DNA from 3 places in the Paenibacillus sp. FSL R5-0908 genome. Region 3 is predicted to be linked to each of the others. Evidence: predicted binding sites of a transcription regulator. Region 3 holds the regulator's gene; each other region holds the start of a gene.
What was found. The regulator LexA, encoded in region 3, represses DNA repair genes until DNA is damaged. The targets are predictions, from matches to a motif close to CGAACATATGTTCG.
Positions count from the first base shown of each region.

Region 1 (10,228 bases), 1.4 Mb from region 3:
CGGGCCAGATCGATGACCGAACCGCTAGACGATTCATTAGTAATTTCAGATGGATCGCTTGGGTGTGAGCCAAAGCTGCGGTATTTATCCAGGAATAGCCCCGGCTCCGCCAGACGGAATCGATAGATACTTTGCTTCATATCTCCGACCATAAACCGGTTACCGGGTGTTTCACGGGATATTAGCCGCACAATCTCCTCTTGCACACTATTCGTATCCTGATATTCGTCCAGCAGAACCTCATCGAATTGAGCACGGTATTCCATAGCTGCATCAGAAGGCAGGGAATGACCGGGCGTAGAGTCCGGATGGCGTAGAATTTGCAGACAATAGTGCTCCAAATCACTGAAGTCGACTAGACCTCTTCCTGCTTTTTCAATTCTATAACGTTCACCGAATGCTATCACTGTCTCTGCAAGCTCTGCCATCAGTGGAGCCGCTTCGTTCAGCTCTTTCAAAAAAACCTCGGACGGACGCCCAAACAATGCTTTCTGAAGATCTAAAATACTCTTCTTCACACTGTCGCGCAGTTCCTTCACCATCTCCTGCAGTCCAGGATCTGTCGAATCCTTCTTACAAGCCTTTAATTTCCCAAAATATACTTCCATGAAAATATCATATAATTCTGCCCAAGGTCGTTCGTTTACGGCATCCTGCAGTGCATTTACCATCTCAAGATCTGCGGTTATATTCTCAGCATAGGGTGCCGGACCGCCCGGCTGCAGTGCAATCTCCCGGCCTTGAATCAGCTGACTGGCTGCGCCTGCAAGGGTCAGCTTCGCTTCTTCAAGAATGCTCAGCACCCATGGCGTTCCACCCAGACTATCGGTGTCCGGCAATGAGAAATCAGCTGCAGTATCACGGAGCCATTGCGCGGGCCAAGGATGGCTGCGGGCGTAATCATGCAATCGCTGTATGAGCGCATGCACTGCATCATCACTGCGTTCACCACTGAACCAATCAGCTAGCTGCACAAATATGCTATCCTCACCATCCGCACCTACCTCACCGTACTTTTCCTCCAGCAACTCTTCGAGCAGCTCCTGCCGCATCATCTCCGCTTCATGCTCATTTAATATGCGGAAACCCGGATCAATCGGAATCATTTGATAATAACGCCGGATCACTTCCAGACAGAAGGAGTGTAACGTTGTAATCGAAGCTTTGCCCAGCAGGGATAGCTGACGGCGCAAATGGTCGTTCTCGCCATTCTCCTCCAGCTCCCGATCAAGGGCTTCCCTGATCCGCTGCCTCATTTCGGCAGCCGCAGCTTTGGTAAACGTGGCTACGAGTAGCCTGTCTACACTGAAGCCGTTCTCTTCCTTACTGATCTTTCGAATAATCCGTTCTACCAGCACCGCCGTCTTACCGGAACCTGCTGCCGCAGCAACGAGGATGTCATCACCGCTCTCCGCAATGGCGCGCCACTGGTCATCACTCCATATACTTCCTTCCGGTTTCGCTTCTATTTCAGCCTTCATACTCAAGGTGTAGTTCCTCCTTTGCGGGACAGCAGATCCCATATAACGTCCTTCCCTGGCTTACCCAGATTGTTATAGCTGTTACCTTCCACAGCTTCATCGAACTGGCAGACAGGTCTAAACGAACAGAACGTGCAGGCGGTCTCCTGCCCAATTCGGTACGGCTCAATCGCCACATCCCCCTCTGTAATCCGTGTCCCGATATCAGAGATCGTCCCTCTAACGGAGGATAATAAATGGCCCCACTGCTCTGGTGTAGCTACTGAAGCACTGCTATAAAAGCTGCCGTCAGCTTTTACTGCTACAGGCACAATAGAAGAATACCCTTTGTCTAAAGTGGTATCCATCAGGGAAACAACCTCACGATCTGCTGTAAGCAGTCCTTTCATCTTGAAGCGTTTTAACAGCTCTTGCTCAGCCTGTTCCTTGTTCATCCCGTTGGATGAGGTTAACAACGGATCATGCACATGGAAATAAAGTGTACCTGCTGGAAGTGCCTGCTGCCCCAGCCATTGCTCCGAATATGTCAGCAGCACATCCAAATAAGTCAGCATTTGCAGCGACAATCCATAATACACCTCATGCAGCTTGAGATCCTTTTGACTCGATTTATAATCAATTACCCGCAGAAGAATGCCGTTCTCTCCACGAGCCATGTCTACACGGTCAATCCGGCCAACGACCTCCATCACACAGCCATTCGGCAGCGTAATTCTTAAAGGCGGCAACTCCTTATCCGGTCCAAAATCCAGCTCCAGCCCTACTGGCTCAAAGCTGCCCCGGCGGGCGTGCTCGCCCAGAATCACAGAAGCACGTCCAACAATATTCTTAAGCTTACGGGAGATGTACCCGTAACGTTTGGAGCTCATTAGAATTTCACCCTGCAACATCGGAGATAGCCGTTCTACTGTCTCACTGGCCTCACGCCGACATTCATCCGGAGACAAGCTGCCCCAACCCCGTCCCTCTTGTTTCAGTCTTATCGCCATATCACTTAACGCAGCATGGAACAGCTGTCCAATATCAGGTGCTTGCAGCTTATATAACTGGCGCTCTTTCAGTCTTAGTCCGTAGGACGCAAAATGGGAAAATGAGCACGCAACAAATTTCTCCATCCGGGATACACTGCCCCGCAGTGTTGAGCCACCATACAATCTGAGGCTTGTGCCACGCTTGAGCTTCGTTCCCTCATTACGATAGAACAGTGAGCTTAGCAAACGTTCCAATTGAAATTTACGATCTTCGTTCTTAGTAAACCAGTTATACACATCCCACCATAGCTCCGGAATTTCTGTCCCCTGGCGCCACTGCCGCAGCTGCATAATCAATGCGCGAAGACTCTGTTCTGGTTGACCAATGAAACCGAGATGAATAGGATCTCCGACTTCTGCCGGTAGTCCCGCAGGGGGAAGTGCTGACAAGCTAAGCTCTTGAACCCTTGGGAACATTCTATGCAAATGCCGGATAACCTCAGAGGGAAGGAGCGCTTTGCCCTCATCATCCGCTGTAGCGTAGCTAATCCAGAGCTTTCGGCTTCCTGTCGTTAGTGCATTATAGATCAGAAACCGCTCGTCCAGCAGTTTACGAGAAGCGCCGGGAGCAAGCTCCATTCCAGCATTCTCTAGTACGGAGCGTTCACCTTCCGAGAGAATTCCATCTTCCTTAAACTGCGCAGGCACAACACCTTCATTAAATCCAAGCAAAAAAGCGTATTTGACCCCCGTTGGGCGAGTCCGATCCATATTGCCGACCAATACTTGATCCAGTGCGGGCGGAACTAGTCCCATTTTAAGTTCAGCAAGTCCTGTCTCTAGAACGCCAGTGAACACTTCAAACTCAAGTCTTTCATTGCCCATCATTTCTACTATCTGATCTAGCAGATCAAGTACCGCACCCCACAACTGGCTATGTTCCCTAGCCTTCTCGGGTTGGCCCTTCTCCATAGACTTAACACTGAGTTTCTCCAGCTTCCGTGCAACATCCGTCTCTTCAAGCAGCTTGTACATTGCCGTACATAGTTCAAGGCCGATTCGGCTTTTCTGGATTCGTTTCTCAAAAGCAAATAATGGACCTGTTATACTAGCACGGCATCGTTCCATAGTAGCAAGCAGTTCATCATCCATCTGTCTGCCGCCTTCCAGCGACAAGCTAGGAATACCTTTCCAGGAGCGCCCATCTGTCCAGCGGTACCCCTGAATCCCACAAGCCAGCACATAGTTTTCTAAAGCATCCATATCCTCACGCGTAATACTACCGTCTAGCGGAAGCAGAAGCTCCGTCTTTACACAACGGAATACATCCTCGTAACGCCAGCGACGACGCACTACATCCAACGCGGAACGTATAAACTCCACTAGCGGATGATGCAGTTCGTTCACCTTCTGGTCCAGAAAAAATGGCACTCCATAATCTTGGAACAACGGCTGAACCAGCTGCGCGTAATCGCCAATATTACGCATCAATACGGCCATTTCGCCATATTTTGCACCTTCATCCCGCACCAGTCTAGTCATTTCGCGCAGGGCTCCCTCAACCTCTGCTCTGTGCGAAACTGCGGCGCCTATAGATATAGCCTCTCTTGCCAGTTCATCCGCACCTATCCAGGCCTTCCGGCGATCATATCCCCGTTCAAGGTGAGCAAGTACTGGACTTTCTTCAAAACGCGGCAGAACCGTTGGCTCCAACAGCTCGTCCCATACATCAATGCCTAGCTCTTCAGCAATTCCACGCAGTTTAATGTAAGTAACCGCAGTTGGGTGAAACAATTCAAGCTCATTCAACTCATCTCCATATGGGTAAGGACGATCAATTGTAAGTGAAACCGTCAGCTTCGAAGCTTGCTGCATCAATTCTCGAAGCACTACGAATTCCTGCGGAGTAAATCCATGGAACCCATCTACCCAAATCTCTGACCCGCGAATGTAGGAGGAATCTGGAATATGCTCAGCCAGTTCTGCTAAACGATCCTCTTCATCGATATAGAGACGGGACATTTCCTTCTCTAAATCGCTAAATACCAGCTGCAAATCATCCAGCTTCCCCTCAAGAATAGGACTTCTTGCAATAGCTCCTCGCATAGCGGACAACTGCTCTTCTAAATCAGTGGAACCCAAACAGCAACGCTTCATCTCCGTGTGCAGTTGGTTCAGACGTTCCACAAAACCCGGTCTGTCTGCTGAGGCACCGAACAATTTCAGTTCCTCTTTGCGACGACTGATGATTTTGTAAATCAACATTTTCTTACCTTCTTCACTGATTGGCAGGCTTGCACTGCCACCAGTTTCCTGCTTCACACGATAGGCCAGCCGCGAAAAACTCAGTGTCTGCGCCCGAAGGCTTCCCTTCACATTCCCTGCGGTCAGAAGCCCCCGTTCTGCTCCAAAAGAACCTTGCTCTGGCACAAGAATAATAATCGGCGCACCAAGCGGTTCCTTCTCTAAGGAAGAAGAGATAGATTCCCATATTTTTGTTGTCTTGCCACTGCCCGAGCGGCCTAGTAAAAAGGTTACCGGCATAAATGATAGACTCCTTCCGTAGCGGAGAAAATATATAGAATACAAGGTGAAATATCCACCCATTGATTACACTCCAATTAAAAAAGTTCAGTGATTCCTCGTCCCCTCAGTATATCATAACCACACTAATCGGAACATGTGTTTGCTAGTATTTTCTAATGTTTTACAAGGGATAAACAGCCACGAGTACAGATATAAAAAAGCAAACCTCCGGATTTTGGCGGCTTGCTTTTTAGGGTGTTTAGTTTTGTTGTTAATGCCAGATGTGCAACGTTAGATTGGAGCTGCCAATGTCGGAGCATAGGGTAAATGTTAGACTGTTCAGCGTTCAAATTCCACATTTTCGGCTAGGCTTGTTTCATTAAGTACTTACGGACCCAGGAGCCGTTATTCGTGGATTCAGTGCTGTTTTGGAAACTTTTCGGACCCCACTGACGCTATTCTTTGAAAATGTGTTGCATAACGGGTGTTTTTGGGGCAATAGCGCCTTTGGGGTCCGTAAGAATTCAATAATAGGCTGTTTACGCTAAATAGAGTCATCTGAGTCCGTTGGCAACTCCTTGCCTTACAGTCGACTCACGGCCACCCTACGACCAGCCCTTTTATCCTACTTGTTACTCGGCACTGTAAACCTTTTTGACCTTCAGGCTTATTTTTTACTCCGCACTTCAAAAATCGCAAACTTCAGATAGTGTCCTTCGTTAACGCCAAGTATTTGTGGGTGGTCTTTGCCTGCGGCCCGCCATTCCACAAGTCTCAACACCTTGCCAGCATCTTTAGCTGCATCGGCAATCGTTTCGAGGAACAGATCTGGCTGCATATGGTAAGAACAGCTTGCGGTAACCAAATAGCCGCCTTCGTTCACCAGCTTCATCCCGTGCAGATTGATATCCTTGTAACCACGGCAAGCGCCAGCTACTGCACTTTTGGTTTTGGCAAACGCCGGAGGGTCCAGGATGACTACATCCCAAGTTCTTCCTCCACCTGCCGTCATCGGCTTGGATGTGTCGGTTTTGGCTGTTTTGCCTCCGGGTTTAGGATTTGTAGCAGCTGCTGCCGTCTCTGTTCCACTTGCAACTGTCGCCCGTTCAGAACGTTCCTCTAGTCCTTTAACCTGATTCCGTAGATATGCAAAAGCATCATCCACTACGAATTCAACACGATCGCTAAAGCCGTTCAGCTCCACATTCACTTTGGCACTCTCAATGGCGTGAGCTGAAACGTCAAGGCAGGTTACTTTTTTCGCGCCATACTTGCAGGCATGCAGCGTGAAGCTGCCCGTATGCGAGAAGCATTCCAGCACTGTCGCACCGTCCCAATAAGGGAACGTTACATGTTTGCCGCTCTTATTAACTGGTAAGGTCTGTAGTGAACCATCCTCAGTTTCAATTTCCTGTAGCGTAATGCCGCTTCGTCCTCCCCAGCCTTTCATGAGCGGAGCAATGGAAGCTCTATTCTCACGTTGGTCAAAGAAGTAACCTGTCTTCTGGCCTTCTTCAATATCAACGACCAGCTTCAGGCCATTCTCACTCACGGTCACATGCCTTGGACATTCCCCGTACAGCACACCCGTTGTCTGCTCCATACCTTCAAGCTCGCGCACACTAACATCACTGCGCTCATAGATTCCGCGCGGTGCCATAACCTGCACCAATGCTTCGACGATTTCTGCACGCCGCTTGTCCATTCCGAGGGTAAGCAGCTGTACAACTAAAATATCACCGAATCGATCTACAATGAGCCCCGGCAAAAAGTCCGCTTCACCATAAACCAAGCGATAAGCATCCGCACCCGGAAGGAACCGATTTCTGTGTTGCAGACAATTCGCGAACCGTTCTGCAAAAAAAGCTGTATCCATGATCGCAAGGGGTCCCTGCGATACAATTCTTACCCGAATCTGTGACGCTGGATTGTAATATCCTACGGCCAAAAATCGGCCCTGATGATTAAGGACATCTACTAGTCCCCCTGCTTCCGGATTCCCTTCTACTGATGCTACTTCACCTGCATAGACCCATGGATGGCCCTGTTCCAGTCTTTTTTTGCGATTGCGTTCTAAAATAACCGATGGCAATGACTTCAACTCCCTGTTTTTCTAAAAATGTTTTTATACATGTCCCATGCAATACATTCATATATTGGTGTACAACCCTCGTCCAAAGGAGTATGCCCTATGTTCAGTGATTTGCTGTTCCCTATCATATATGGTCTTGTTATCTTTCTAGCCGGCATGAAGCTGATGGAAACGGCGTTGTCCAAGCTAGCGGGCCCTCTATTAACTACAAGCCTAAATAGAGCTACCTCAACACCTATTAAAGGAATGATTGCCAGCAGCCTGTTGTCCGCCTTACTCCAGAGCAGTACTGCTGTAACGGTGTTGACAATCGGCATGGTCAATGCCGGCCTGCTCACTTATGCCCGCACACTTGGCATTATCCTGGGCAGCAACATCGGCACCACATTAACTACAGAATTGATCGGACTTCAGATCAATACCATGGCCACGCCCCTGCTGGCAGCCTCGCTCAGTCTGTGGGCAGCGGCAGTTATTGCAGGCGAACTGCCGCCTACATCGCGAGTGGCAGAGCTCTGCCACAAAATATCCCCGCCGCTGCAATTTATCAGTCTGGCTGTATCAGGCTTCGCCCTCGTCCTATGGGGCATCGCTGTCATGCAGTCTATCGGCGGAATACTTCAGGAAAGTGGCTTATTCCTCTGGTTCCTAAACCACGCCGCTACTAGTGCTATATGGGGGCTCGCCGCTGGAGCGTGCCTAACAGCCCTGCTCCATAGCAGCGCTGCTGTCATAGCTATGGCTATGAGCATTGCCGCCTCGGGTGCCATGCCGCCTGAGCTAGGTATAGCCATTGTGCTAGGTGCCAACGTGGGCACCTGTGTTACAGCAGTCATCGCTTCCATCGGCGGCACGTCATCCGGCGTCTTCGTCGCTTGGTCCCATGTTGCGCTTAATGTAGGCGGTGCACTACTATTCTTGCCCATGATCGGGCTGCTACAAGCAAGTGCTGCATGGATTGGTGGAGGCCCTGCTTCACAAATCGCCCACGCCCAGACCATTTTCAACGTAGTCTGCTCACTTCTAGCACTGCCATTATGCTACCTGCCTATATGGTCAAAACTGGAGAAACGTCTTCAGTCTTAACAAAAAGGTGCCGTTTATTATAATCCCAGCTTTCCACAACTGTATTATTATACTTCAATCGAAAATATTATAAAACCGCGAACCGTCGTAAAAAGTGATCACCGTCGAGAAAATTCCAATCAGCGCAAACAAAGCCAATGCAAAATAATCGTCTCTCGTGAACGGGCGACTGCTATACCAAGTTCGTTTGGTCTCAGTGCCAAAACCGCGCAGCTCCATAGCGGTACTGATATTTTCAATTCGCTCGATACTAGTCAGAATTAGGGGCATCAGAATCGAAATGATATTTTTTAGCCGCTTAGGCAGCTTTTCTTTTCTAGAAATATCTATTCCCCTTGCTTGAGCAGAAAACGATATATTCTCATAATCTCGTTGAATATCCGGAATGTACCGCAGTGCCAGCGATACAGAATATGCAATTTTATAGTTCACTCCAACTCTATTTAAGGATGCTGCAAATTCACTGGGATTGGTCGTTAGAAGAAATAATAATGCCATAGGAATGACCACCGCATATTTCAGGGCAATATTGAATTGATAAAATAGCTGCTCCCAAGTTACCGTATACCGGCCTGCAATATGCATAATATCATGACGTGTCCCGTAAACACGTACGCCCTCCAAAGGTGAAAAGATAAAGATAGCTATATGATTAAGCAAAAAGAAAATCAAGATAAAATATAATACAAAAGCATAATCCTGAAATTGAACTTTGGAAATTCTAAAGGCAAGCAAACTAAATAACAGCATCACCATTAGACATCTTGTATCATATGTAATCATCCCCGTCACAGACCACACTACAAATAAAATCAATTTAGTAGCGCCGGTAAGACGGTGAATAGGTGAATCCTGCTTCGTAAAAGTTAACATTTTGGCCTTCATCCGCCTCGGCTCCTCCTATCATACGCAATGAACCTTCTAACGAACGCCTGCGGTTGTTTCAATCCAGCTTTTATAGCTAGGGCAAAAAGCGAGGTTTCCTTCAAGTTTGCTTTTTTCACCACATCAGTATTCGTTAATATTCGCTCAGGGCTATCATCCGCAAGCTTCACGCCATCAGCTAACACTATAGCTCTATCGGCATATTCCAGCATCAAGTGCATATCATGCGTAATCATAATGACCGTCATCCCCTGCCCACGTAGCGTCAAGAGAAACTCCATCATTTCGTTATAATGCCTGTAATCCTGAGCAGCAGTCGGTTCATCCAAAATGATCACTTCCGGCTCCAGTACCAGAATGGCGGCAATCGTGACCCGTTTCTTCTGGCCGTAACTGAGCGCCGAGATCGGCCAGCTGCGAAAAACATAAAGTCCGCACACCTTCAAGACTTGATGGACGCGTTCACGAACGAGCTCCTCAGGGCAACCTCGGAGTCTTAATCCTAGGGCAACCTCATCATATAAAAGTGTCTTAGAAATCATATGATTGGGATTTTGCATAACAAAACCAATCCGCTCAGCCCGCTCCTTAATCGTGTCCTGAGCAATATCACGCCCATGCATCCGTATTGATCCGGAAGTAGGTTTATAGAAGCCACAAATAAGCTTGGAAACTGTGGATTTCCCAGCCCCATTTCGCCCCGCTATACAGACCATCTCTCCTTTATGAATACAGAGATTGAGCTTATTCAGCACCTGCTGATTTTTTTCGTATCCAAAAGAAATATCTTGCAGTTCAAGGATGGGTGGGCTCTCCAGCTTATCCTGGCGTGACTGATTGCACTCATACCAGATCTTTAGTTTATTAGAACACGCCTCCAACTCTATATCGTTCACATGCTGCGGATTCATATTTGCTGTAATCGAACATCCGGCATACTTCAAAGCCGTTAAATAAAGAGGTTCCCGAATGCCCACTTCTGAAAGCAACGTTGTGCTCAACAGTTCTGCAGCCGGCATATCCGCCGCAATACGTCCTTCATGGATCACAATAATACGATCCACCGCCCGATGCAGCACCTCTTCAAGACGATGCTCGATCATAATAACGGTTTTACCTGTCTCTTTATGCACTCGATCAATAAGCTCAATCGCTTTTGTACCGGTATAAGGATCTAAGCTTGCCAG
Region 1 covers NZ_JBBOUV010000001.1:5,737,647-5,747,874, forward strand. Annotated here, with positions in the region: gene addA (helicase-exonuclease AddAB subunit AddA) at 1-1,481, opposite strand, end outside; gene addB (helicase-exonuclease AddAB subunit AddB) at 1,484-4,996, opposite strand; gene MKZ09_RS26190 (class I SAM-dependent rRNA methyltransferase) at 5,646-7,070, opposite strand; gene MKZ09_RS26195 (Na/Pi cotransporter family protein) at 7,170-8,156, shown strand; gene MKZ09_RS26200 (energy-coupling factor transporter transmembrane component T family protein) at 8,211-9,041, opposite strand; gene MKZ09_RS26205 (ABC transporter ATP-binding protein) at 9,038-10,228, opposite strand, start outside.
Region 1: addB (helicase-exonuclease AddAB subunit AddB) is a predicted target of LexA. The motif match lies at 5,128-5,141, and genes of this name have one in related genera.

Region 2 (10,228 bases), 1.3 Mb from region 3:
AATACCGTAATAATCGTGTCTGCCGGTGCGTTTCCAGTAACGAGAAATTGGACTTCATAAGCTGAATTGCCTGCGATATTAAAACTGAGAAACTGGCTGGTGTTCGCATTAACATTTAATGAGTTGGAGTAGACTAAACCTTTACTAACCAAGGTATTCCATACGTAAACGTGATAGACTACGTTAGATGAAAAACTAAGGTTGTCATTATCGATATTAATGAGCACGTTGGATGCTGGGATAGTCCCTGTGTTCGTAATAATGCCTGTTGTTGTTGCCATGAGCTTCACCTCTTTATTAGTTTGCTATATATATATGAATTGAGATTCATTGTGTTTGGACAAGGGACTCAGAAAAATCGCGGAAATGAATACTGGAGGTTTTATTAGGTGGGGAAATACATATAAAATTTTAGCATGATCTGAAGGTAACTAGATTTTATATTGAACAGCAATTGACGATTTTTACGACTTCTCTGCCCAAGGCGCATACAGGTAACTATTCGCTATCAGCAGGTGAGATTTGAAGAATTTAAATAGAAGGTCTGACATTCATTTTAAATAAATGTTATAATTATTAAATCAGTGTGTAGAGATATTGGTCTTTTTTATTGGGCCAAAAATATATGTCTCATGATACGTCTGCCATCTGAAATATTATTTAGGAGATGACAAACATGCATGGAGACACAAGACTGCCCAGAAACGGAAAAGAAGGTATACTATTTTTACTCATTATTTCAATCATTTCAGTTAACACTATTGCCCCTATTATTGTGGGGTTGGAACGCGGCTTCAGTAAGGAAGTGTATATAGATACACTAAAGGTTATTCCGTTTATGTGGATGATCGTAGTTTTATCCGTAAGATTAGTTGCAGGACCGATTGTTGGGAAAGTGATGCCAAAATTCATGGGACAAACCGATGGATTTAATGCAAGGATTCTGTTGAATACTTTATTGAATGTCACGGTGTTATCTATTTTACTATCAATTATTGGCACATGGGTTGGGACGAGACAAATAAGCCTGGATCCACTTAAAAACTTCCTTCACATCTGGCCGAGAAACTTTGGAATAGCATTTTGGATTGAACTTTTGGTTGCGCAGCCGATAGCAAGATTTGTGATGAAAACATTACACGCAAGACAGGATCGAAAAACGGAAAGTGTAAATGCGTAACTTGCTAGAATTTTGTAGACGAATTAGAAAAAAAGGAGCGTCCATGGTGGGCGTTCCATTTTTTTGTAGCAATCGGAAGTACCGAGAGAGACCCTGCTTTCCTTTGAAATTTGATTCGATAACAATTAAGTGAACGAGGCTTCCCTATCGGACACAGCTGACCCTTAAAGCGGTTTTTTCCCTCATTTGCAATTCTAACGGACTCCATAGTCGCTATTGGTATAAAAATACCGCATTTGCGCCTCTTTCTAAGGAATAGTGTCTCTGGAGTCCGAAACCATGCTCTAAAGGCTGAAAATCAGCCAATAGCGTCATATGGGTCCGATAGCTCGAGTTGGAAGAGGTTAGTTCGCTAGTTTGTTAGTTTGTTAGTTCGTTTGTTAGTTCGTTTGTTAGTTCGTTAGCTCGTTAGTGCCGTGCTCTTCACAGATTTAGTTGCAGAATTCACAGCGAGAATCGTCCTTTAAAGTAATAATAGTAGTCTCACCTCTACAACAAGCATATCTAGTATGCGGGCTCATAAACCATACAGTAAAGTACAAAACGGCACTGCTCCAAACCATGAAATGGTTTTGAAGCAGCGCCGTTTTTGTTAGCAGCCAGCTAAATTGTTCAATGGAGAGCACGGCGACCGAAACGAGGTTCTCAATTGCTTCCGATCGCAGTCCCAACCGCAGTCCCTGGGTTTCCACCAACATCCCTAAAGTTTCATGCTGTCCCACAGCTGCTGGAATGCCCCGGATTCGACCTCGAAGAATACCGGTGCTTGACCGTAGCGTACAAGTCCTTGACCGAACAGCGTCAGCTCTACTCGGGCGTTGTCTTCCAGCTGCAAATAGATGATCTTGTGGTCTTCGCTGTCGTAGATGCCTTGCTCGATCAGCGGCTCTGCTGCCAGTGGTTTGGCAGCTTGGAGGGCTGTCAGGAAGCCATCAAGCGCCTCGTCATTGGCGATTGGCGCCTGCTGCTGGAGGCCGTTGTTCCAGCTGTTGAAGCTTTCCCATTGAGCTGAAGTAACTCGGCTTTCAAGATTCAGCTTGCCGAACAGGTCGGCGCCGCTGTTTATGGTGATGCCGTTCGTGTGCTCGTACAGTTCGGCGAATACCTCGCCGTTGATCTCCGAATAGGACATAATCAGGAAGCTGGAGTCATAGTCCTTCACGGAATAGAGATCCGTTTCACCGATGTTCGAGGCTAACTCAATATATTCGTCGTTACCGCTCCATTCATTGATGCCGCCTGTAGTGCGTCCCAACTTGTCACCGCGCAGAGCAGCAGCATCGGCAGCGTCAATGCGAGTCGCTGACTGTGTATAAATATTATTTTTATACACGACCAAGGCGATCATATCTGCCTTCACGCCAGATTCCTTATCTGGCAGTTTCAGCTTGGGAATGACAATGCTGCCCGATGTAGCTGTGCCCGAATTGCCAGCATTGCTTGCACCCGGAGTTACCTGGGCAACCTGCCCCGGGGAGCTCTGACTGTTCAACTGCTGCCATATACTAGGCCCAGCCAGGCCGATTCCTGCGGCGAGCACGACACTTGCCGCGATATAAACGGTTTTGCGTGGACGCTTACGCTCCTGCCGCTGCTCTATTTTGTCGAAAAGTTCTTTTTTCATCTCTTCACCTGGTTTCATCGAATCCACCGCTTTCTTATATGATGTTCGAAACTGATCTTCCTTCACTGTGGTTCCGCTCCTTCCAGCTCCAGTTTTAACAGTTGCCGTCCCCGCTGAAGTCTCATCTTCACGGCAGACTGACTAATCTGCAGAATCTTGCTGATCTCCTGGATGGGATAGTCCTCGTAATAATAAAGATGGATTACGGTTTTATACTTCATGGGCATCGCCATAACTAACTGCAGCAGAGCCCAATCCTCGGGGCTGTCTGCCGCAATTGGCTCAGCGCTCTCCAGCTTAACCTCGCGCTTGCGCCAGCCTCTGCCCAGTAGTGTTTTACAATGGTTGGTGATTACCCGGATCAGCCATGCCTTCTGATGTTCGGCATCTTTGAACTCCGGCGCTTTTTCTATTAGCTTGATGAAGGTATCCTGAGTGGCTTCTTCGGCATCTTGCCGGTTGCCTAGATGGACCAAAGCGATCCGGAACAGCATATCTGCGTAGATTTCGTAACTCTTCATCACATGATTTCCCGGCCGGGTCATGGATCGCTGCATGATACTGTGCCCCCCTTTACCTATAACACCATTTAGGACGGCATTAGGTCACATTTTGTTCCTGAGAAAATTTCTTTGTGTTTGGAGAGTAGAGAATGCCTATTCATAAATTATCTCCAGAGGGTTAGGGACTCAGCAGTCGCTATTTGCATATAAATAGGCTTTTGAGCAGGTTCGCGGACCCCAGTGACGCTATTCCTTAAAAAGGGGCTCTTATATGGTGTTTTTCATGCAAATAAAGGCTATAAGGTCCGCTACACTTTGAAATGGAGGGTTATACCGCGCATAAGATCAACTGTGTCCGATAGCTGCTAAGTACCACGTCAATATTGTCTACGCAAACGCTGGTTACTTATTTAGAGCAGGGAAGATCAAAAAAACGCGTTTGCCGAGGCAGCCCTGATGCTGACTGCTGGACAAACGCGTCTTTTTAATAGAGCAAATCCTTCATGGGAGATTCTCCTCGATATGTTTATATGTATAGCTAGGATCATTACCTTTAACAGGAGCCCTGCTGTATTGAAAGATCCTTCCGTTTTCTTTTCGATAAAAGTATCTTGCGTAGGGTTCGTCTGCGAAAATCACCGTGGTACTTACGAGGGGAGCTTTGGCGATCTGGGTGTATACTTTATCAAAATCTTCCTTCTTATAATTTCTCGTCTCTACTAGATAATGAATGACTTCTCTGTTCATATGATTTCGGAAGGAGTGGAAGGCTAAGGATGTTATTCAACAGATTAAAAGGATTAGAACGATGAAGATTAGTTTTGTATTTTTCTTCATTAATTCCCTCCATATAGATAATTTGTATATAGTATAAGATAATACACAGAGACTATTATGTCATTCATAGATATATGACGTAGGAAGAAGAGAAGATACTGGAGCTGGAGCAGCGAATTAAGATGCTGGAGAATCAGGCAAGTCCGAGGCTGCCGGGGGTGAAAATCTTTATAGTTTGTAATTTGGGATTGTAGGTGTATTCGTTATTCTAATTCTTATGGGTGTGAGACCGTTTGTATCTGCATAACAGATTATACAAAAAGGCAGCAAATACCGATAGTAAACCAGGCGTAGGCGAAGAATTGCCGGGACATACTATATTTGCTGCCTTTTAACTTATGAAGAATAATAATTCTCTTTTAGTCTTCTTTGGGTTCTTGCAATAAAATGGAGAAGGTCCCCGTTTCGTGATCCACCTCAATCGTCTCAATGCCCACGAAATCCGGGATTTCGGGGTGTACTGCATCTACATTATAATCCGGATGAGTCAGTAATAATTCAATTACTTTAATGGCTTCCATGTCGTTCCCCCTCACGAGAAATTCCACCATAAATGAACATGCAGAGCACTATTGCAACTAAACTTATTATCTCCGTGATCCGTTGCGAATATGTGTCAGTCGTTCTTCGTTTCTTCCCATCACGGCCAATAATTGCCCTTGGAACACACGTCTTTGGATCTGATCAATCCGCTGTAAGGCCAGCTCGGCAGGAACTTGAAATTCTGCTGCGAGATAGGAGATGGCATCCTCCCGTTGCTCAGGCAATGTCATGCGGGAGATCATGGAGTAAGGCATCGCCGCATACAAAATAAAACGCTCGGATTCATCCTCCTGTGCCCGCGTGAAATGCTCTGGCATCAAGGTCTGATTATCACTGCCATGGCGAAGGAGGTGACACAGTTCATGAAGAAACTCTAGTCGTTGAAGATTGCCTGGAAGGCGGTTGTCGATAAACAGGCTGTACATCCCTGCAGACGCTTCAATGCTCTTGCTTCTCACATCCAAATAATGAACCCAGATATTAAGCCGCTCTGCAATATACGATATTGAAATTTGTGAAGGCTGATGAAGATTTAATCGCTTGTATAAATCCTCCGTCCATTTCTCAAGCACAGTCATTTGATAATATGATTTCATGTTCTCCAACTTATTCACCTCGTTTAAAATCACTAATAAATCAATAATGGGATCGTATGTTCGTATAAATGCGCAAAAGAAAAGCCCGAAGGGCTATGTAGAGTAAAAAAAGTCTAAGGATACATAGGAACGTTCGTTCTCATGTATCCTTAGCATAAAGCAATTACACACTAATATCAAGTGTTTTTCCCAAATTCGGAGCAACGCTTTTGCCCAGCATTTCCACCATGGTTTGGCTCTGGGTTTCAGCCTGATTCTTGGCAATATTCATGACCTGTATCCCAACATTTTGAGCTAAGGATGCTTGGCTCATTGCCATTGATAATGCAGCTATATCCATATTGCACCTCCTTTGTGTATATCCTGTTTATCGACTGTCCACCTTCAATTCATTAGGTGATTGGCATTTGTTTGCCAATTCGCCCAAACGGCTTATCTCCTTTTTACATATCTTGTGCTGTAGTCATTAATCATTAGGAGGAATTGAAAATGGGAATGGAACATGGTTGTGGTTGTAACGTAGGTCCGGTAGTAAGTCCAGCATCAGTAGGTCCGGTGTGTAGTCCTTGGACTTCAACAGGAGCAATTCTGGTACTTTTCATCTTGCTGGTTATCATCACTAAAGCTTGCTTATTCTAAGTTAGCTGATGTGCAGTGTAGCCCCATCTGGCGAATGCCAGGTGGGGCTATTCTCTTGCCTGGGGCAGGTCAGACAGATCGTCATTTAAACATAAATTCTACCCGGGTTCCGTCTGCATAATCCTCCAGCTGATTGCCAACCCAGCTTCCTGCCCCGCGGTTATCGCTTGGCGTTATGTATTCAATGTCGGCACCAACGCCGCCTTCCTTACACATAGCCATTGGCCATTCATCCCGGTCATACCCCTTTTTAGTGGGGATCCCTTTTAAGGACTCTTTACGGTTCTCTTCAGCCTGCTCTCGGTTAATCGTACATGTGGCGGATTCACCTTTCGCAATGGCATCCTGAATATGCTTGGCGGTCTCAGGATAGCGGTCTGATGGGAAGGTTAGCTGAACAACACTCGAATCGGATGGAGACGAGGGGTCTGTAGGCTCTCCGTTTAGTTCAAACCAGTAACTAGCCAAAGCAAGTAATGCAACAATGATGAGACTGGAGATCCATTTTTTTACTTTCAATTCTGCTCCTCCTTTTTTGGCACTTAAAATAGTATATCTTATATCATAATTCAGTGCGATTTAATATAATTAGGTAAAATAAAGGAGGACGGAACTGGATATGGAGTACATAATTACCATTGAGGATCAGACGCTTATTACGGCTGCCGAAGATATAATTACCAGGCGTTATGAATGGGGACGGCACCATGTGGGTGCAGCGCTTCGTACTAAAACAGGAGAGATTTTTACAGCGGTACATGTGGAAGCCAGCATGGGGAGGATTACAGTCTGTGCAGAAGCGATGGTGATTGGCAAAGCGATATCCGAAGGTTATAAGGAATTTGATACGATTGTTGCGGTAAGGCATTCTGATCCAGACAGCGAGGATAAAGAGATTAAAGTAGTCTCTCCCTGCGGCATGTGCCGAGAGTTAATTGCGGATTACGGAATAGACTGCAAGATAATTGTATCGGAGGATGACCGATTAGCTAAATATGAAATCACTGAACTATTGCCTTTAAGGTACACAAGATAAGAAATAATGAGGAGCCGCGGAGCTCCTTTTTTTGTTGAGCCGTGAATTTATTCAGCAGTTCCTTATATCGTCCCAACTTATTTTACAACTTCATGTCCATTCGCTGAGTTCATGTCACTATTGTCCCCATACTATAACTTAAAAAGATTTAAAAGGATGGTGAGAATAGATGGAGCAGCGGATTATTCGTCAGATGGTTGATTCAGCATCAAGGTTCGTGGGCGATGTGCAGTGGCAGATGGCTTTTCGCAGATTACAAATGGCTCCGGCGGATTCGGGGCTGTCGTCCTCGGCTCAGCTATTGCTGAATACCCTCTATTACTTGCAGGGAAAGGGTGTGATAAGCGGCCAACATGATTATTTGGAAAGTGCAGACGAGCTCATGGAGAAGCTTAAAAATACCAGCGGGCAATATGCTGCGCTGCATGGCTACGAGCTGGGCGCAATCAATAATCAGTCACAGGCTCTAATTGACAATCAACGGAATTGGGTCGTCAGCAGTGCGATACGCTGGTCTAGGGCCGGAGGGATCGTAACGATGTGTTATCATGCTGCATTACCGGGGACAGCGCCAACTTGGGGGAATGTAAATACGAGTCTAAGCAATGCTGATTTTGATAAATATATAACCCCAGGTACCACCCAGTATAATGCTCTGTTAGCTGATCTGGATAAGATAGCCCTGTCGCTGAAAAAGCTTAATGACGCAGGGGTTCCTGTACTTTGGCGGCCGTATCATGAAATGAATGGTGGATGGTTTTGGTGGGGGCAAAAGAGCAATTACGCTGCATTGTGGAACCTTATGTTCGATCGTTTTACCAATTATCATAAGCTGCATAATTTATTGTGGGTTTGGAGTCCAAATGCAAAAAATCAGTGGTGTGATGAGCCGGCAGAATACTATCCGGGCAGTGATAAGGTAGATGTGCTGGCACTCGACATTTATGACGCGGATTTCAAGATTAGCCATTATGATAATTTATGGGATCTGGGTCGTGGCAAGCTGATTGCGATTGGTGAGAATGGAGAGCTTCCGTCTGCTGAACTGTTGTCCAAAACGCAGCCTAAATGGTCATATCAGCTGACGTGGGGGAAACTTCTCTATGAGAAGAATACCGATGCTGTGATAAAAGCTTTTATGAACGACAAAATGCTATTCACACGAGAGGAGTATGCTGCTGAGGCCGCCGCTTTCACTGCTATCGGGGATAGTGTGCTGGAGAGTGGACTCTGTGGGCAATACTACAATAACATGACGCTTAGCGGCACACCTGCACTGATGCGCACGGATGCCAATATTAACTTTTCATGGAGACAAGGTTCGCCTGATCCTGCCATTCGTGTAGATGCGTTCTCTGTGCGGTGGAGTGGGAAGCTGACGGCAGCTTTTAGCGAAGTTTATACCATTTATTCCTACTCTGATGATGGGATACGGGTATGGATGGATGGCAGGCTAGTCATTGATAGTTGGGTGAATCAGAGCGGCCAGGAACGAAAAGGGAGCATAAACCTGATAGCAGGTAAGCCGTATGAAATAAAGGTGGAGTATTATGAGAATGCGGGCGACGCCCGGGTTGTTTTGCAGTGGGAGAGTCCGAGCCAGACCAAGGGGGTTATCCCAGCGGGGGCATTTTATCTTCCTTAAAAAAGATACTTCAAGTGTACAAGCGCAAGCAAAAAGCCCCGGTTTTCCGGGGCTTTTTTACGTATGAACATCTTAAATTTGCTCGCGGTAGCTAATGTTGTTGGCGATCTTCTCGTCACGAACGGCTTTGCGCAGAACATCTTTGACGGTTTGGGCATCATGGATTTTTCGAAAAAGAAGCTGAGGCGCTGAGGCATCATCAGAAAATACAGTTAATGACCCAATGCCAAGCATCCGGTCCATGATAGACTGTTTTACGGATAAATCGCGTACGCGCAGTAATTCGATTTCTTCAACATTTTTACCGATAAGTCCGGTCTTTACCATAATACGCTGACTTGTAATGGTATATGAAGTTGTGTTAAGTCCTACGATTCCTTTGAGTCGATCCGAGATGCCGGCAGGTTTGCCTTTCCAGAGCACGACTTCTTGAATGACATGCTTATCTACTGCGGGTCGATGAGCGGTTACTGGAGCGGTACCGTCAAGGCTGGTTCCACATTCTCCACAAAATTTAGCGCCCTGCTTGTATTCCGCTCCACAGGTGGTGCAATAAGGCATAAATACTCTCCTTTCCTGATCACAATTAAAATAATTATAACATAACAGTCATTTTACATATATTTCATTTGCGCTTTACACAAACCGACATTATCCTGTTAAGTGGAGGGATAAATAATGAAAAAAGCTTTACTAATAGGAATGCTGATGATGACTGTCATCCTTAGCGCCTGCAGCAATAATTCAACTTCATCGGCACCTGCCACGAAGGAAGAAGTGCAGGAGACCGTGCAAAACTTCTACAATGAAATGTCTAAACTTGAAGAGTCGGGAAAATCTTCTTTAGCGGAGTTCAATGAAGCCATTGCGGGTTATTCAGCAGGAGAACTCACGGACAAGCAGTTGGAGAAGAAAATTAAGCAATTCCAGAGTACCGCAACTGATTTATCGAATCAAGCCGAGAAAGTAAAAATTTCCTCCAGCTTGCCTGAAGACATTCGTAAGTTGCTTGAAGAGTCTAAAATTTCCTTTGAAAGTGCTTATTCTTTAAAAAAAGAGGCTTCTCAGGGCGCAGATTCCGCAAATGTTACGGCTGAGCAATTTAATGAATTGAATCAAAAGGCTGATATAGCGATGTTGTTCGGTATCTCCAAGCTTAATGAGGCAAGAGAAGCAACTGGACTTATAGATTCCGAAGGTGAAGCTACCTCGGTATCTGGAGATGTTGTTCAAGAATAAATCAAATCAGGCGCTGTGCAGTTTATCTGTCAGCGTCTTTTTGCTGCGAATTTTAGCTTGAATAGATATACATTATTATACATCTTCTAGATAAAATAGAGATTCCGAAAAAGGTATCTTTTTCCTGATTATTGATTAATATGCGAAGATGCGGATATAATACAAACATACGTTCGTGTTCAGAGGAATAGATATATAATTAAGGAGGGGTTACCATGGGCAAAAAGCTGGAGAAAAACGGGCTGTGGGAAAGCAGCCGCATGATGCTGCCGGAGCATAAGATAAGAATTATAAGAGATGAACGGGAAACGCTGCGCCGCATCAAGCCTATTCTGGATGAGCAGAAGCTGGAGGAGATCGAATGTACACTGGCTTTGTCGTTGCGG
Region 2 covers NZ_JBBOUV010000001.1:5,612,041-5,622,268, reverse strand. Annotated here, with positions in the region: gene MKZ09_RS25670 (hypothetical protein) at 1-281, opposite strand, end outside; gene MKZ09_RS25665 (hypothetical protein) at 677-1,180, shown strand; gene MKZ09_RS25660 (hypothetical protein) at 1,881-2,870, opposite strand; gene MKZ09_RS25655 (RNA polymerase sigma factor) at 2,867-3,361, opposite strand; gene MKZ09_RS25650 (hypothetical protein) at 4,504-4,665, opposite strand; gene MKZ09_RS25645 (ImmA/IrrE family metallo-endopeptidase) at 4,732-5,283, opposite strand; gene MKZ09_RS25640 (YjfB family protein) at 5,447-5,623, opposite strand; gene MKZ09_RS25635 (hypothetical protein) at 5,773-5,922, shown strand; gene MKZ09_RS25630 (NucA/NucB deoxyribonuclease domain-containing protein) at 6,004-6,441, opposite strand; gene MKZ09_RS25625 (cytidine deaminase) at 6,542-6,958, shown strand; gene MKZ09_RS25620 (glycosyl hydrolase) at 7,128-8,603, shown strand; gene MKZ09_RS25615 (PH domain-containing protein) at 8,676-9,164, opposite strand; gene MKZ09_RS25610 (hypothetical protein) at 9,282-9,842, shown strand; gene MKZ09_RS25605 (YolD-like family protein) at 10,058-10,228, shown strand, end outside.
Region 2: MKZ09_RS25645 (ImmA/IrrE family metallo-endopeptidase) is a predicted target of LexA. The motif match lies at 5,333-5,346, and genes of this name have one in related genera.

Region 3 (10,228 bases):
GTTGGCTGTGAGTCGCTATTTTATTTTTTTTCTGAAAATGTTATAAATAAAGTGTTTTGTGGAATTTGTCTTTTACTTAATTGATGTGTCGTCTGCCTATTAAGATAGTAGGTGCCCGAATCGTCCGGGAACAATTTGAGTTTCGAGCACAACTCCATAGCTGTAAATAAAAACGAGTCGATTGTTTGAAATTTTTCAATCCGTAGCAATAAAAATGAGAAAAGGTTTGAAGAATAAGAGGACACGTCACTCATGTGGGTAATAACTAATATAGTAATAAGGAGGTGCGTAATGAAAAAAATATTATTAACTACAGTTACTAGTATTCTTCTGTCTTCCTCAATTCTCGGTGCATGTAGTAACAATAAAACAACAGACGAGGCAAAACCTACAGCGTCAAGTGCAGCGACAATGCCAGTTGTTGAAGCTACAAGCACTCCTGAACCTTCTGCTACTTCTTCTATGGAGGTGCAGGAGTCTCCCAGTCCGGAGGCCACTGATCCTCTAACATCCGATCGACCAAAGACCAAAGCATTTGGTGAACAGGAGGGAGGGGTCCCAGGGCAAGAAGGTACACTTGAGCAAGGTGATGGATATTCCCTGTATGTCTTTCAGGATTTCACACTAGACTCGCAGTCTAATCGTTTATTATTGACTAAGGATCCAACCTATTATGCCCAAATTGAACACTTACCTGCCGATTACGATCTCACAGCTTTGAAGCAACAGGGACAAACCGAGCTTTCTGCAATTGGAAAGGCAAACGACCATAGCGGGGAACTAATTGAACATCCTCTAGGTTTTGCTGAGCTATATCTGCAGGCTGCCGGAGATAAAGGGATAGAAGATTATATGGTCTGGAAGAATCAGGCGGGGGAAGCTTTTCTTTTTCGGATACACAATCCTAAGGGTGATTCGTCGAATAAGTTTGCACCTTGGGTGATGGTTTCACTGGCAACACTTGAACTTGAAAGAAATTAAGTGGTATCAGAGCCGTAGAAGTAGTGTGCCATAACCATAATCAAAAAATGGTTGTTGGCACACTACTTCTTCTTTTTGGTACCTTACTTCATTCGAACGCCAATTTCCGTTTGCTGAGGTTGCAAATTTCGCGTATGAGCCCGCTATCGGACCCAGCAGACCTTATATGAAGCTTTACCCTACATTTGGGATACTAAAGGACTCCATAGTCGCTATTGGCATTGAAAAACTCAATATGAGCCTCATCCTTAGGAATAACGTCACTGGAGTCCGAAACCATGCTCCAAAGGCTGAAAAATAGCAAATAGCGTCATCTGGATCCGAAAGTCTTGGCACGTAGGAGAGGGATTTAATGTTAAAATATCTTATATATAGATAACTAATTCTTTCCTGGGAAGGAGTAAGTTCATGCAAATTTTTATTTATATAGGATTGGGCTTTTTTATAATTTCAGGTATATGTGTTGGAGCCTTCACGACAGGTACACAACAAAGAGGTAACTTTTATTCGGAATCTAAGCAAGACCGTAAAATTAAAAACAAAGTAGCGAATGGGTCCGCTTTAGGTGGTCTTATTTCATTAGCTATAGCTGGGATTCTTTATTTGTTGTAATGAACGCAAAATATAAGAAGGAGGAGTGTTGCAGATGGTGAAGATTTTTAATGAAAATACGGTCTCATTTACTCAAAAACAGTCCCCGATCCCAGAGTTTGCATGGCATACAAGTGAAAGATTAGCTGAAATGGTGGGCTCCAAGCATTTAGTTTTTGATATCAGATCTTTAGATCCTGATAAATATTCTTATCCTTATCATTTTCATAGAAATGCTGAAGAAATATTTGTGATTTTAGCGGGAAAAGCGATGTTAAGAACACCCGAGGGTTTTACGGAGGTTACGGAAGGGGATGTAATATTTTTTGAAATGGGACCGGAAGGGGCGCATCAGCTTTATAATCATACGGATGCACCATGCAGGTATCTGGATCTCCGAACGAATCAGGGAATAGATGTTTGCGAATATCCAGACTCAGGAAAAATCAACATTTTACCCTATCAGGAAATCTATCAAGCGGATGAACAGGCGGATTATTATAAGGGAGAAGAGCATGTAAGGGAAAAATGGAATGGGGGAGCGTAATTGATTAAAGATCGTTGGTTTACAGTAACAGAAATTGATCCGACCACCTATGCAATCAGTGAATATGGACATTGGGAAAAGGTGCATTCTTTTTTACTCTTGGGGCAAAAACAAGGGGCGTTAATTGATACGGGATTAGGTATTGATAATATAAAAAGAATAACGGATCAGTTAACGGATTTACCTATCGCTGTCATAACTACGCATGTGCATGCAGATCATATTGGCAGTCATGAGCAATTCGAGACAATCTATGTTCATAAAGCGGATGAGGATTGGCTGATTAACGGAATAAAAGGCTTGTCCCTTGCCCAGATTCGAAAAGATATGAGCCGGGACATCACCCTTCCTGTTCCTGAAACCTTTGATCCTAACACCTACATACCTTTTCAAGGGAAACCAACGGCTCTTTTACAAGAAGGGGATGTGCTCGACATAGGCGGGCGCAAAATAGAAATTTACCACACACCAGGTCATTCGCCAGGGCATATCAGCCTTTTTGATCATGCCAACGGATATCTGTTTACAGGTGATTTATTATATGACGTTACGCCAATCTATGCTTTTTACCCTTCGACTAGTCCGGTTGATTTAGTGGCATCCTTAGAAAAGATTACTGAAATTCCAGGGGTTACCCAAGTATATGGCTCTCATAATACGCTGGGTCTAGATCCATCTATTTTGCAAGAGGTCAAGAAGGCAGTTCGTGAGTTGCGTGAGCAAAAGCTAGTGGCACATGGTACAGGCATTCACCAGTTTGACGGGTTTAGTGTGCAATTTTAGATCTTTCAATGTCGAAAACAAATGAGAGGTAAGGCGATAACAACTTAATTATTCAGATACGATTGACCTGAACAGTGCATGCAATTGTTGTACTTGGGAGTAAGCTTCCTTGTACTGGTTGTCGGATTGTTGAATAGGCAATAAACCCGGCAAGAAGGAAATACAATACACAGGCGTTTCTTTGCTGTTCATATATATTTTAAGCGTAAGCTCTTCTATCACATTAGCTTCTTCATCGGTGTCCTTAAGGACATTAATATCTGCACTTGTTGCAGTTGTTTTGCTGTTTTGTTGTCTTTTGGATACTTTTGAAAGGGTAAGTGCGTTAACCACAATCTCGGATCCCATTACATTATCAAAAGAGTATAGCTTTGCTACTGCTTTTTTGTTACTCTTCGGATTTTTGGTACCGATTGCCAATTTTTTATTAGGCTCGTTAAGTGCGATCAAGTGTGATTGATTGGGGGGAATGAATGTTTTGGTGAAAATGATGTTAAAAGATGAGGTCGCATTAACTAGCTTAGAAATTTCAGATGAAGCAGATAGCGTTTTCAATTTTATAATGGCGGCACTTAGAATTAAAACAACTCCTAAAATAGCGAATAAGTACATCAAGATAATCAGCATATAATCACACCTCCTAGTTATCTCATTAGACTCAAATTGTTGCTTATTGAAAGATATGCCTGAATGATCCCCACTAGTATCTTTTAAAAGGGAAATTCGTGGAATTATAGGATCGACTTCACGATTAACCCAAAAAAAGCACCCAGAGAAACCTGCCGATTCTGCAAATGATGCAAAATTTGGGGTTGCTGCAAAGGTGCTTTTTAAGGTAATTATGTAAACCTATAGAAAATTGAAGGCAGTGATATGATCGGTATAAACAATCAGCTGTTTGTATTCGATCGGAGTTCCATAACTAGCATAAGGTCTTACAGTAACGTCATTGAGGACAACAAAGTTATAGCTGAAATTTTTATCAGGGTGTTCTGCTCCCAAATAAGATATGTATTCGTCTACAATTACATCATCCATCAAAGATTTTAAATCAAATACATCCTCTTTGTTGGAGACGGTTGGAGAGACGATTCCCTGAATGCTGCCAAAAGCGGTGAGCAAATTCACTTTTTTTCCACTAGCTTGTTCATCATTTAAAAGTAAACCGGACAGCTTACCCAGTGCATCGACTTTAAAATCGACAAGGGTTCTAATTTTTGAATTATTCAAACTAAACACATCCTTTTCAATTTGCAATCCTGTTAACATTATTCGACATATAATCACCAAACTCCTAGTATGCTAATGAAAAAATACTTACTTATGTAATGACCCCCATTTTTTAATGTGATTTGGGGGTTGCCGAGTCTCCATTCGAATTTAATTTCTTATCGTTACTCGTGTACCTATAGGAACAATAGCAGCGAGTGCTAACACATCCTCGTTGTACATCCGGATGCAGCCGTGGGACACCTCTTTCCCAATGGATGAAGGGTCATTGTTTCCATGAATTCCGTAGTGTGGTTTAGACAGTCCCATCCAAAAGACACCGAAGGGACCCCCTGGGTCGGGTTGTTTGTTAATTATAGTGAATTCTCCCACTGGGGATTGGGTTAACATCTTACCGATGCCGACAGGGAAACCTCTAATCACAATATCATTGTCCAGAAGATATAACATTCGTTGAGTCAGATCTACAATAATTCGATAGTTGGGCATTATATGCAACACTCCTTTCTAATTAGGATATGAGCAGAACGCCTAAAGGGTTATTCATAGAAAATGACCATTTTAGCCGGCGAGAACAAATGTTCGTTATTGGTTGGGAAAGCAAAATACGTAGAAAAAAAAGGCTGGTCCGCATTTGCGGAACAGCCTTTTATGTTAGAAGTGCAAACTTAGTGGATATCTCGAAACAATCCGATGACTCTTCCGAGAATAGTTACGCGATTAAGGCGAAGAGGCTCATAAGCTGGATTCTCCGGTTGAAGCCGAATATGATCACGTTCCTTGTAAAAGGTCTTAACGGTTGCTTCATCTTCTTCGGTCATGGCTACAACGATATCTCCGTTGTCCGCCGTTTGTTGTTGGCGAACAATCACATAGTCACCATTCATAATGCCTGCGTCCACCATACTATCACCCATAACTGACAGCATAAATACTTTGTTGTCCCCCACATAGTGAGTAGGAAGTGGGAAGTAGTCTTCGATATTCTCTGTAGCAGTGATAGGTACCCCGGCGGTAACTTTACCTACGACAGGAATCCGTGAGATGGTCTGGGCGAATTGGTGAACATTCTCTGAATCCTCTTGGCCTAGTAATTCTATTGCACGTGGCTTCGTTGGATCACGACGAATAAGTCCCTTCTTCTCAAGCCGGTCCAAATGACCGTGAACTGTGGAGCTGGAAGCAAGGCCAACAGCTTCTCCAATTTCCCGGACGGAAGGTGGATAACCCTTGCTGCGGACTTCGCTTCGTATAAATTCCAGGATCGCCAGCTGGCGACTTGAAATCTTTGACATTGGAATCAACCCCATATAGTAATGTTTGGGAAAATTATAACATAGAACTACCGTTCGCACAAACATAAGTTCTAACTATTATAAATATTAATCTGCTAGAGTTAAAAAATGGTAGACAAGTGATAATAAAATGAACCGCTTGAGTCTCTCAAAAAAAAGAGAACAATTGTTCTGAAATAGTATTGAACAAAACACATGTTCGTGTTATTATGAATTCGAAAGTAAGAACAAGTGTTTGGAGGATGATGATTATGCTAAAATACAGTACATACCGCAGCATCTACGATAAGGCCCCAGTGGTTGAATCTTTAGGACATAATGACGTTGCCCGTAATTCCGCTAAGGTGAAAGAGATAACGGAACGTTTGCTTGGAGGGATGATGTCGTTGTTCCGTCAAGATTTCTTTATTAAGTTAATATTGATTATGGTGTTAGTATTATCTGGCCTAACAGTAGTGGGAAATGTATTTGCAGGATCGACGACTATAATGAAGGAAGAGAAGCGGATTGTGGTTGAACGTGGAGATACACTATGGAGTATTGCCCTTAAGAATAAACCAGCTGATATGAAGACAGTTGTTTATATAGAAGGAATTAAACGTTCAAGTGGGATTAAGAGTAGTCAGATTAACGCTGGAGACATACTTACTTTACCTATTTATTAATTTTCTGAGAACATAAAAGAATGACCAGTAGAGCTTGCAGGGAGTAGACCTTGACAAGCTCTTTTTCTCATGGCAGAGTTAGAATTAATTTATAGGGGGAGGGAAAGTATTGAATATTGATGAGTTGGTCGCGCGAATTAACGAATTGGCACGCAAACAGAAGAGCGTAGGCCTTAATCAAGAGGAAGTGGCGGAACGCGCCAAGCTTCGTGAAATTTACCTGGGGAATATCCGCAATAACTTCCGAGCACAATTAAATACTATTGAAGTAGTAGATAACGATGAGCATGAACAAGGTAACAAGGGGCTTAAACATTAGCTCGCTGTTCCTTTTCATAGATATTTCAGGATGACTAGGGGGAACGCACATGGCCCGTTCTTGGGAAAGAATGGTTCAACGCAACACTCAGCAAATCAACAAGCAAAGAAAGAAACAAGGCAAGGATACGATTTATGCCTCTAAATCTCCTACCCAGAATGCCGAAGTCTTTAAAGGTCGCAACATTGCATTTCCGGTAGTGTTAGTGATTCTTGGCACTATGTTTTGGGTAGTTGGTTCTATTGATCAGGCCAAAGGCAATGGCATGCTGGCTAATTGGCTGGGAGTAGTACTGTACTATTTACTGGCAGCGCTATTGTTCTTCCGTCGTCCGTACTTGAAGGTGGAAAAAGCAAGACTGTCTACTATTAAATTCAATCGTGAACGCGGGCTGCCAGCTGCAGATATTGAGAAAATCACCCTTTCGCGTGGAGCTGTAGTCATTAAGCATAAAGGGAAACGTACGAAATGGATTTTCACAAAACTTATGAATCGCTATGATACTAATGCGATGAGTACACGATTAGAAGCATTTGCTAAAGCTCACAACATTGAAGTAGTTCACGAATAGAACTAGACCAGTTAAAGGGAGAGGGAGACCTGTAATGCCAATTTCTGCTGTACTATTTGACCTTGATGATACATTGCTGTGGGATGATCGGAGCGTCGAAGAAGCATTTCGTTCTGCTTGTGAAGCCGCTGGGGATAACATTGATCCACAAGAACTAGAAGTTGCAGTTCGTAAGGAAGCAAGTAGCTTGTATGAATCTTATGAGACGTTCCCATTTACAAAGATGATCGGAATTAATCCATATGAAGCACTCTGGGCTAACTTTACGGCAGGTGAACAGCCTGAATTCCGTCAATTGGAGCAGCTTGCACCGGTTTATCGTAAAGAGTCTTGGCGTCGCGGACTTGCAGCGTTAGGGGTGGAAGACGAAGCACTAGCTGAGACCTTGGCAACTAAATTCGCAGCAGAGCGCAGAAAACGTCCATACATCTATGAAGAAACAATGCATGTACTGGAGCAGTTACGGGGTCAAGTGAAGCTTTTGCTACTTACGAACGGCTGTCCTGCACTGCAACAAGAGAAACTAGATGGTGTGCCAGAGTTAATTCCTTTCTTTGATCATATTGTGATTTCCGGAAGCTTTGGTAAAGGCAAACCGGATAAGGAAATTTTCCTGCATGCTTTAGAGCTTCTTGATGTAACTCCTGAGCAAGCAGTTATGGTCGGCGATAAGCTTACAACGGATATCCGTGGGGGGCTGGCAGCAGGGTTGACCACGGTCTGGATCAATAGAAAAGGTAGAGCACCTAGTCTTGATATTCATCCGGATCATGAAATCAATCACCTTGAGGAACTTCTTCCGCTAGTTCAATCCTTGTAAGATACACAGAGCTATTAGCTCCAATATAAAGACTTTATAAAAGCAGCGAGTTTCTGAGATCCTAAGAAACTCGCTGCTTTTCTATACATACATACTAACATAAAGATTTCATTAGATTTTTAAGTAAATGATTTAAGTCACAAGACTAATGCGGAATTGATGCAAAATACTGAAAAACCAATAATAATGTGTATAATAGATGGAGATGTATAACATGAATTGGTAGATTTTTATTATTCGATAATGATTGGGAGGGCTCCAAATGATGAGATCGAAGAAATTAGTCGCTGTATTATTAGGTGCAACACTTCTAGTACTAGGTGGATGTTCTTCAAATGGAACCAAGCATTCAGAAATACATAACATGAATATGAACATGTCTATGGAACCTATCAAAGTCGAACTACAATGGAGTCCTGAAGAAGTTGTTGTAAATCAAAAGGTAACCTTTGAAGCTGTGGTGACCCAAGATAACGAGGCAGTAGATGATGCAAAAGAGGTTCTGTTCGAAATTGTGAATAAAAATGATGAGGGACAGAAAATAGAGCTTAAGGGAAAGCTAATTGGTAAAGGGGTCTATCAAGCAGAAGGGACCCTTGAAAAGGAAGGACAATATAATGTCACTTCACATGTGACAGCCCGGACACAGCACTCTATGCCTAGCAAAGAGCTGTCTGTGAAACCATGATTCAAAGGTTCGCAACGGTTACTGAGCAATAACAGATAAAGCAGAGTGGAAAGGAAGGCTTTTCGAAATTCCTTTATTCTGCTAAACTTACTCTAATGTTTTACTGGGGGGACTATTAGTTGGCTAAATATACACTTGAGGAAAGCTTACAACAAAGGATTTTGATCCTTGATGGCGCAATGGGCACGATGATCCAACAGGTGCCTCTTACTGGAGAAGATTTTGGTGGCGATGAGCTGGACGGCTGTAATGAAATGCTGGTATTGACACGTCCAGAAGTCATTCAGACGATTCATGAGCAGTACCTCGAAGCAGGGGCTGATCTCATTGAGACTAACACATTTGGTGCAACCTCTGTTGTACTAGCGGAATATGATATTCCTCAGCGCGCACGTGAGATCAACCTAGCGGCAGCAGAGCTGGCTCGCAGAGCAGTAGACAAATATGACACACCTGACCGTCCGCGATACGTCGTGGGGGCTATGGGTCCAACAACAAAAACGCTCTCAGTAACCGGAGGCGTTACTTTCCAAGAGCTAGTTGATAGTTATGAGGAACAAGCAGTAGCATTGATCGACGGTAAAGTAGATGTTTTGCTGCTGGAGACCTCACAAGATACACTTAACGTTAAAGCTGGAAGTATTGGTATTCGTAATGCTTTTGAAAAGACAGGCATCACATTGCCGGTTATGATTTCAGGAACAATTGAACCAATGGGTACTACATTGGCGGGTCAGAATATTGAAGCATTTTATATCTCACTAGAACATCTGAAGCCTATCTCTATGGGCCTCAACTGTGCGACTGGTCCAGAGTTCATGCGTGATCACATTCGTTCGCTTTCGGAGATCTCCTCCGCAGCCGTGAGCTGTTATCCAAACGCAGGATTGCCGGATGAGAACGGACATTATCATGAATCTCCAGATTCTTTAGCTCGCAAGATTGCAGCCTTTGCCGAAAAAGGCTGGCTGAACATTGCGGGGGGGTGCTGTGGAACGACACCAGAGCATATCCGTGCGATGAAGGAAGCACTTTCTGAATATCCTCCACGCCCGCTGGCAGGTAATCATCCGCCTGCTCTTTCAGGTATTGAGCCTATCTATATTGAGAACGACAACCGCCCATACATGGTTGGTGAACGTACGAATGTACTTGGCTCTCGTAAATTTAAACGTCTTATTGTCGAGGGTAAATACGAGGAAGCTTCAGAAATTGCTCGTGCTCAGGTGAAGAGTGGGGCACAAGTTATTGACGTCTGTGTACAAGATCCTGATCGTGATGAGATTGAAGATATTAAGCTTTTCTTAGAACTGGTTGTGAAAAAGGTTAAAGTACCCCTGATGATCGATACTACCGATCCTAAGGTTATCGATTTAGCATTACAGTACTGTCAAGGTAAGGCGATAATTAACTCCATTAACCTTGAAGATGGTGAAGAGAAATTCGAGCTGGTGACGCCGATCATTCATAAATATGGTGCAGCTATTGTTGTGGGTACCATCGATGAGACGGGACAAGCCATTAAGGCGACAGATAAACTGGAAGTGGCTAAACGCTCCTATGACTTGCTAGTGAATAAGTACGGTTTAGCAGGAGAAGATCTTATTTTTGACACGTTGGTGTTCCCTGTAGGAACCGGAGATGAACAATATATCGGTTCAGCAAAGGAAACGATTGACGGCATTCGTTTGATCAAGGAAGCACTTCCAGGTGTTCATACGATCTTGGGCATTAGCAA
Region 3 covers NZ_JBBOUV010000001.1:4,309,780-4,320,007, reverse strand. Annotated here, with positions in the region: gene MKZ09_RS19760 (hypothetical protein) at 292-981, shown strand; gene MKZ09_RS19755 (DUF5316 domain-containing protein) at 1,390-1,593, shown strand; gene MKZ09_RS19750 (cupin domain-containing protein) at 1,628-2,119, shown strand; gene MKZ09_RS19745 (MBL fold metallo-hydrolase) at 2,120-2,902, shown strand; gene MKZ09_RS19740 (hypothetical protein) at 2,951-3,529, opposite strand; gene MKZ09_RS19735 (hypothetical protein) at 3,752-4,132, opposite strand; gene MKZ09_RS19730 (L,D-transpeptidase) at 4,283-4,621, opposite strand; gene lexA (transcriptional repressor LexA) at 4,801-5,427, opposite strand; gene MKZ09_RS19720 (LysM peptidoglycan-binding domain-containing protein) at 5,679-6,092, shown strand; gene MKZ09_RS19715 (DUF896 domain-containing protein) at 6,202-6,411, shown strand; gene MKZ09_RS19710 (hypothetical protein) at 6,461-6,982, shown strand; gene MKZ09_RS19705 (HAD family hydrolase) at 7,017-7,802, shown strand; gene MKZ09_RS19700 (FixH family protein) at 8,065-8,490, shown strand; gene metH (methionine synthase) at 8,670-10,228, shown strand, end outside.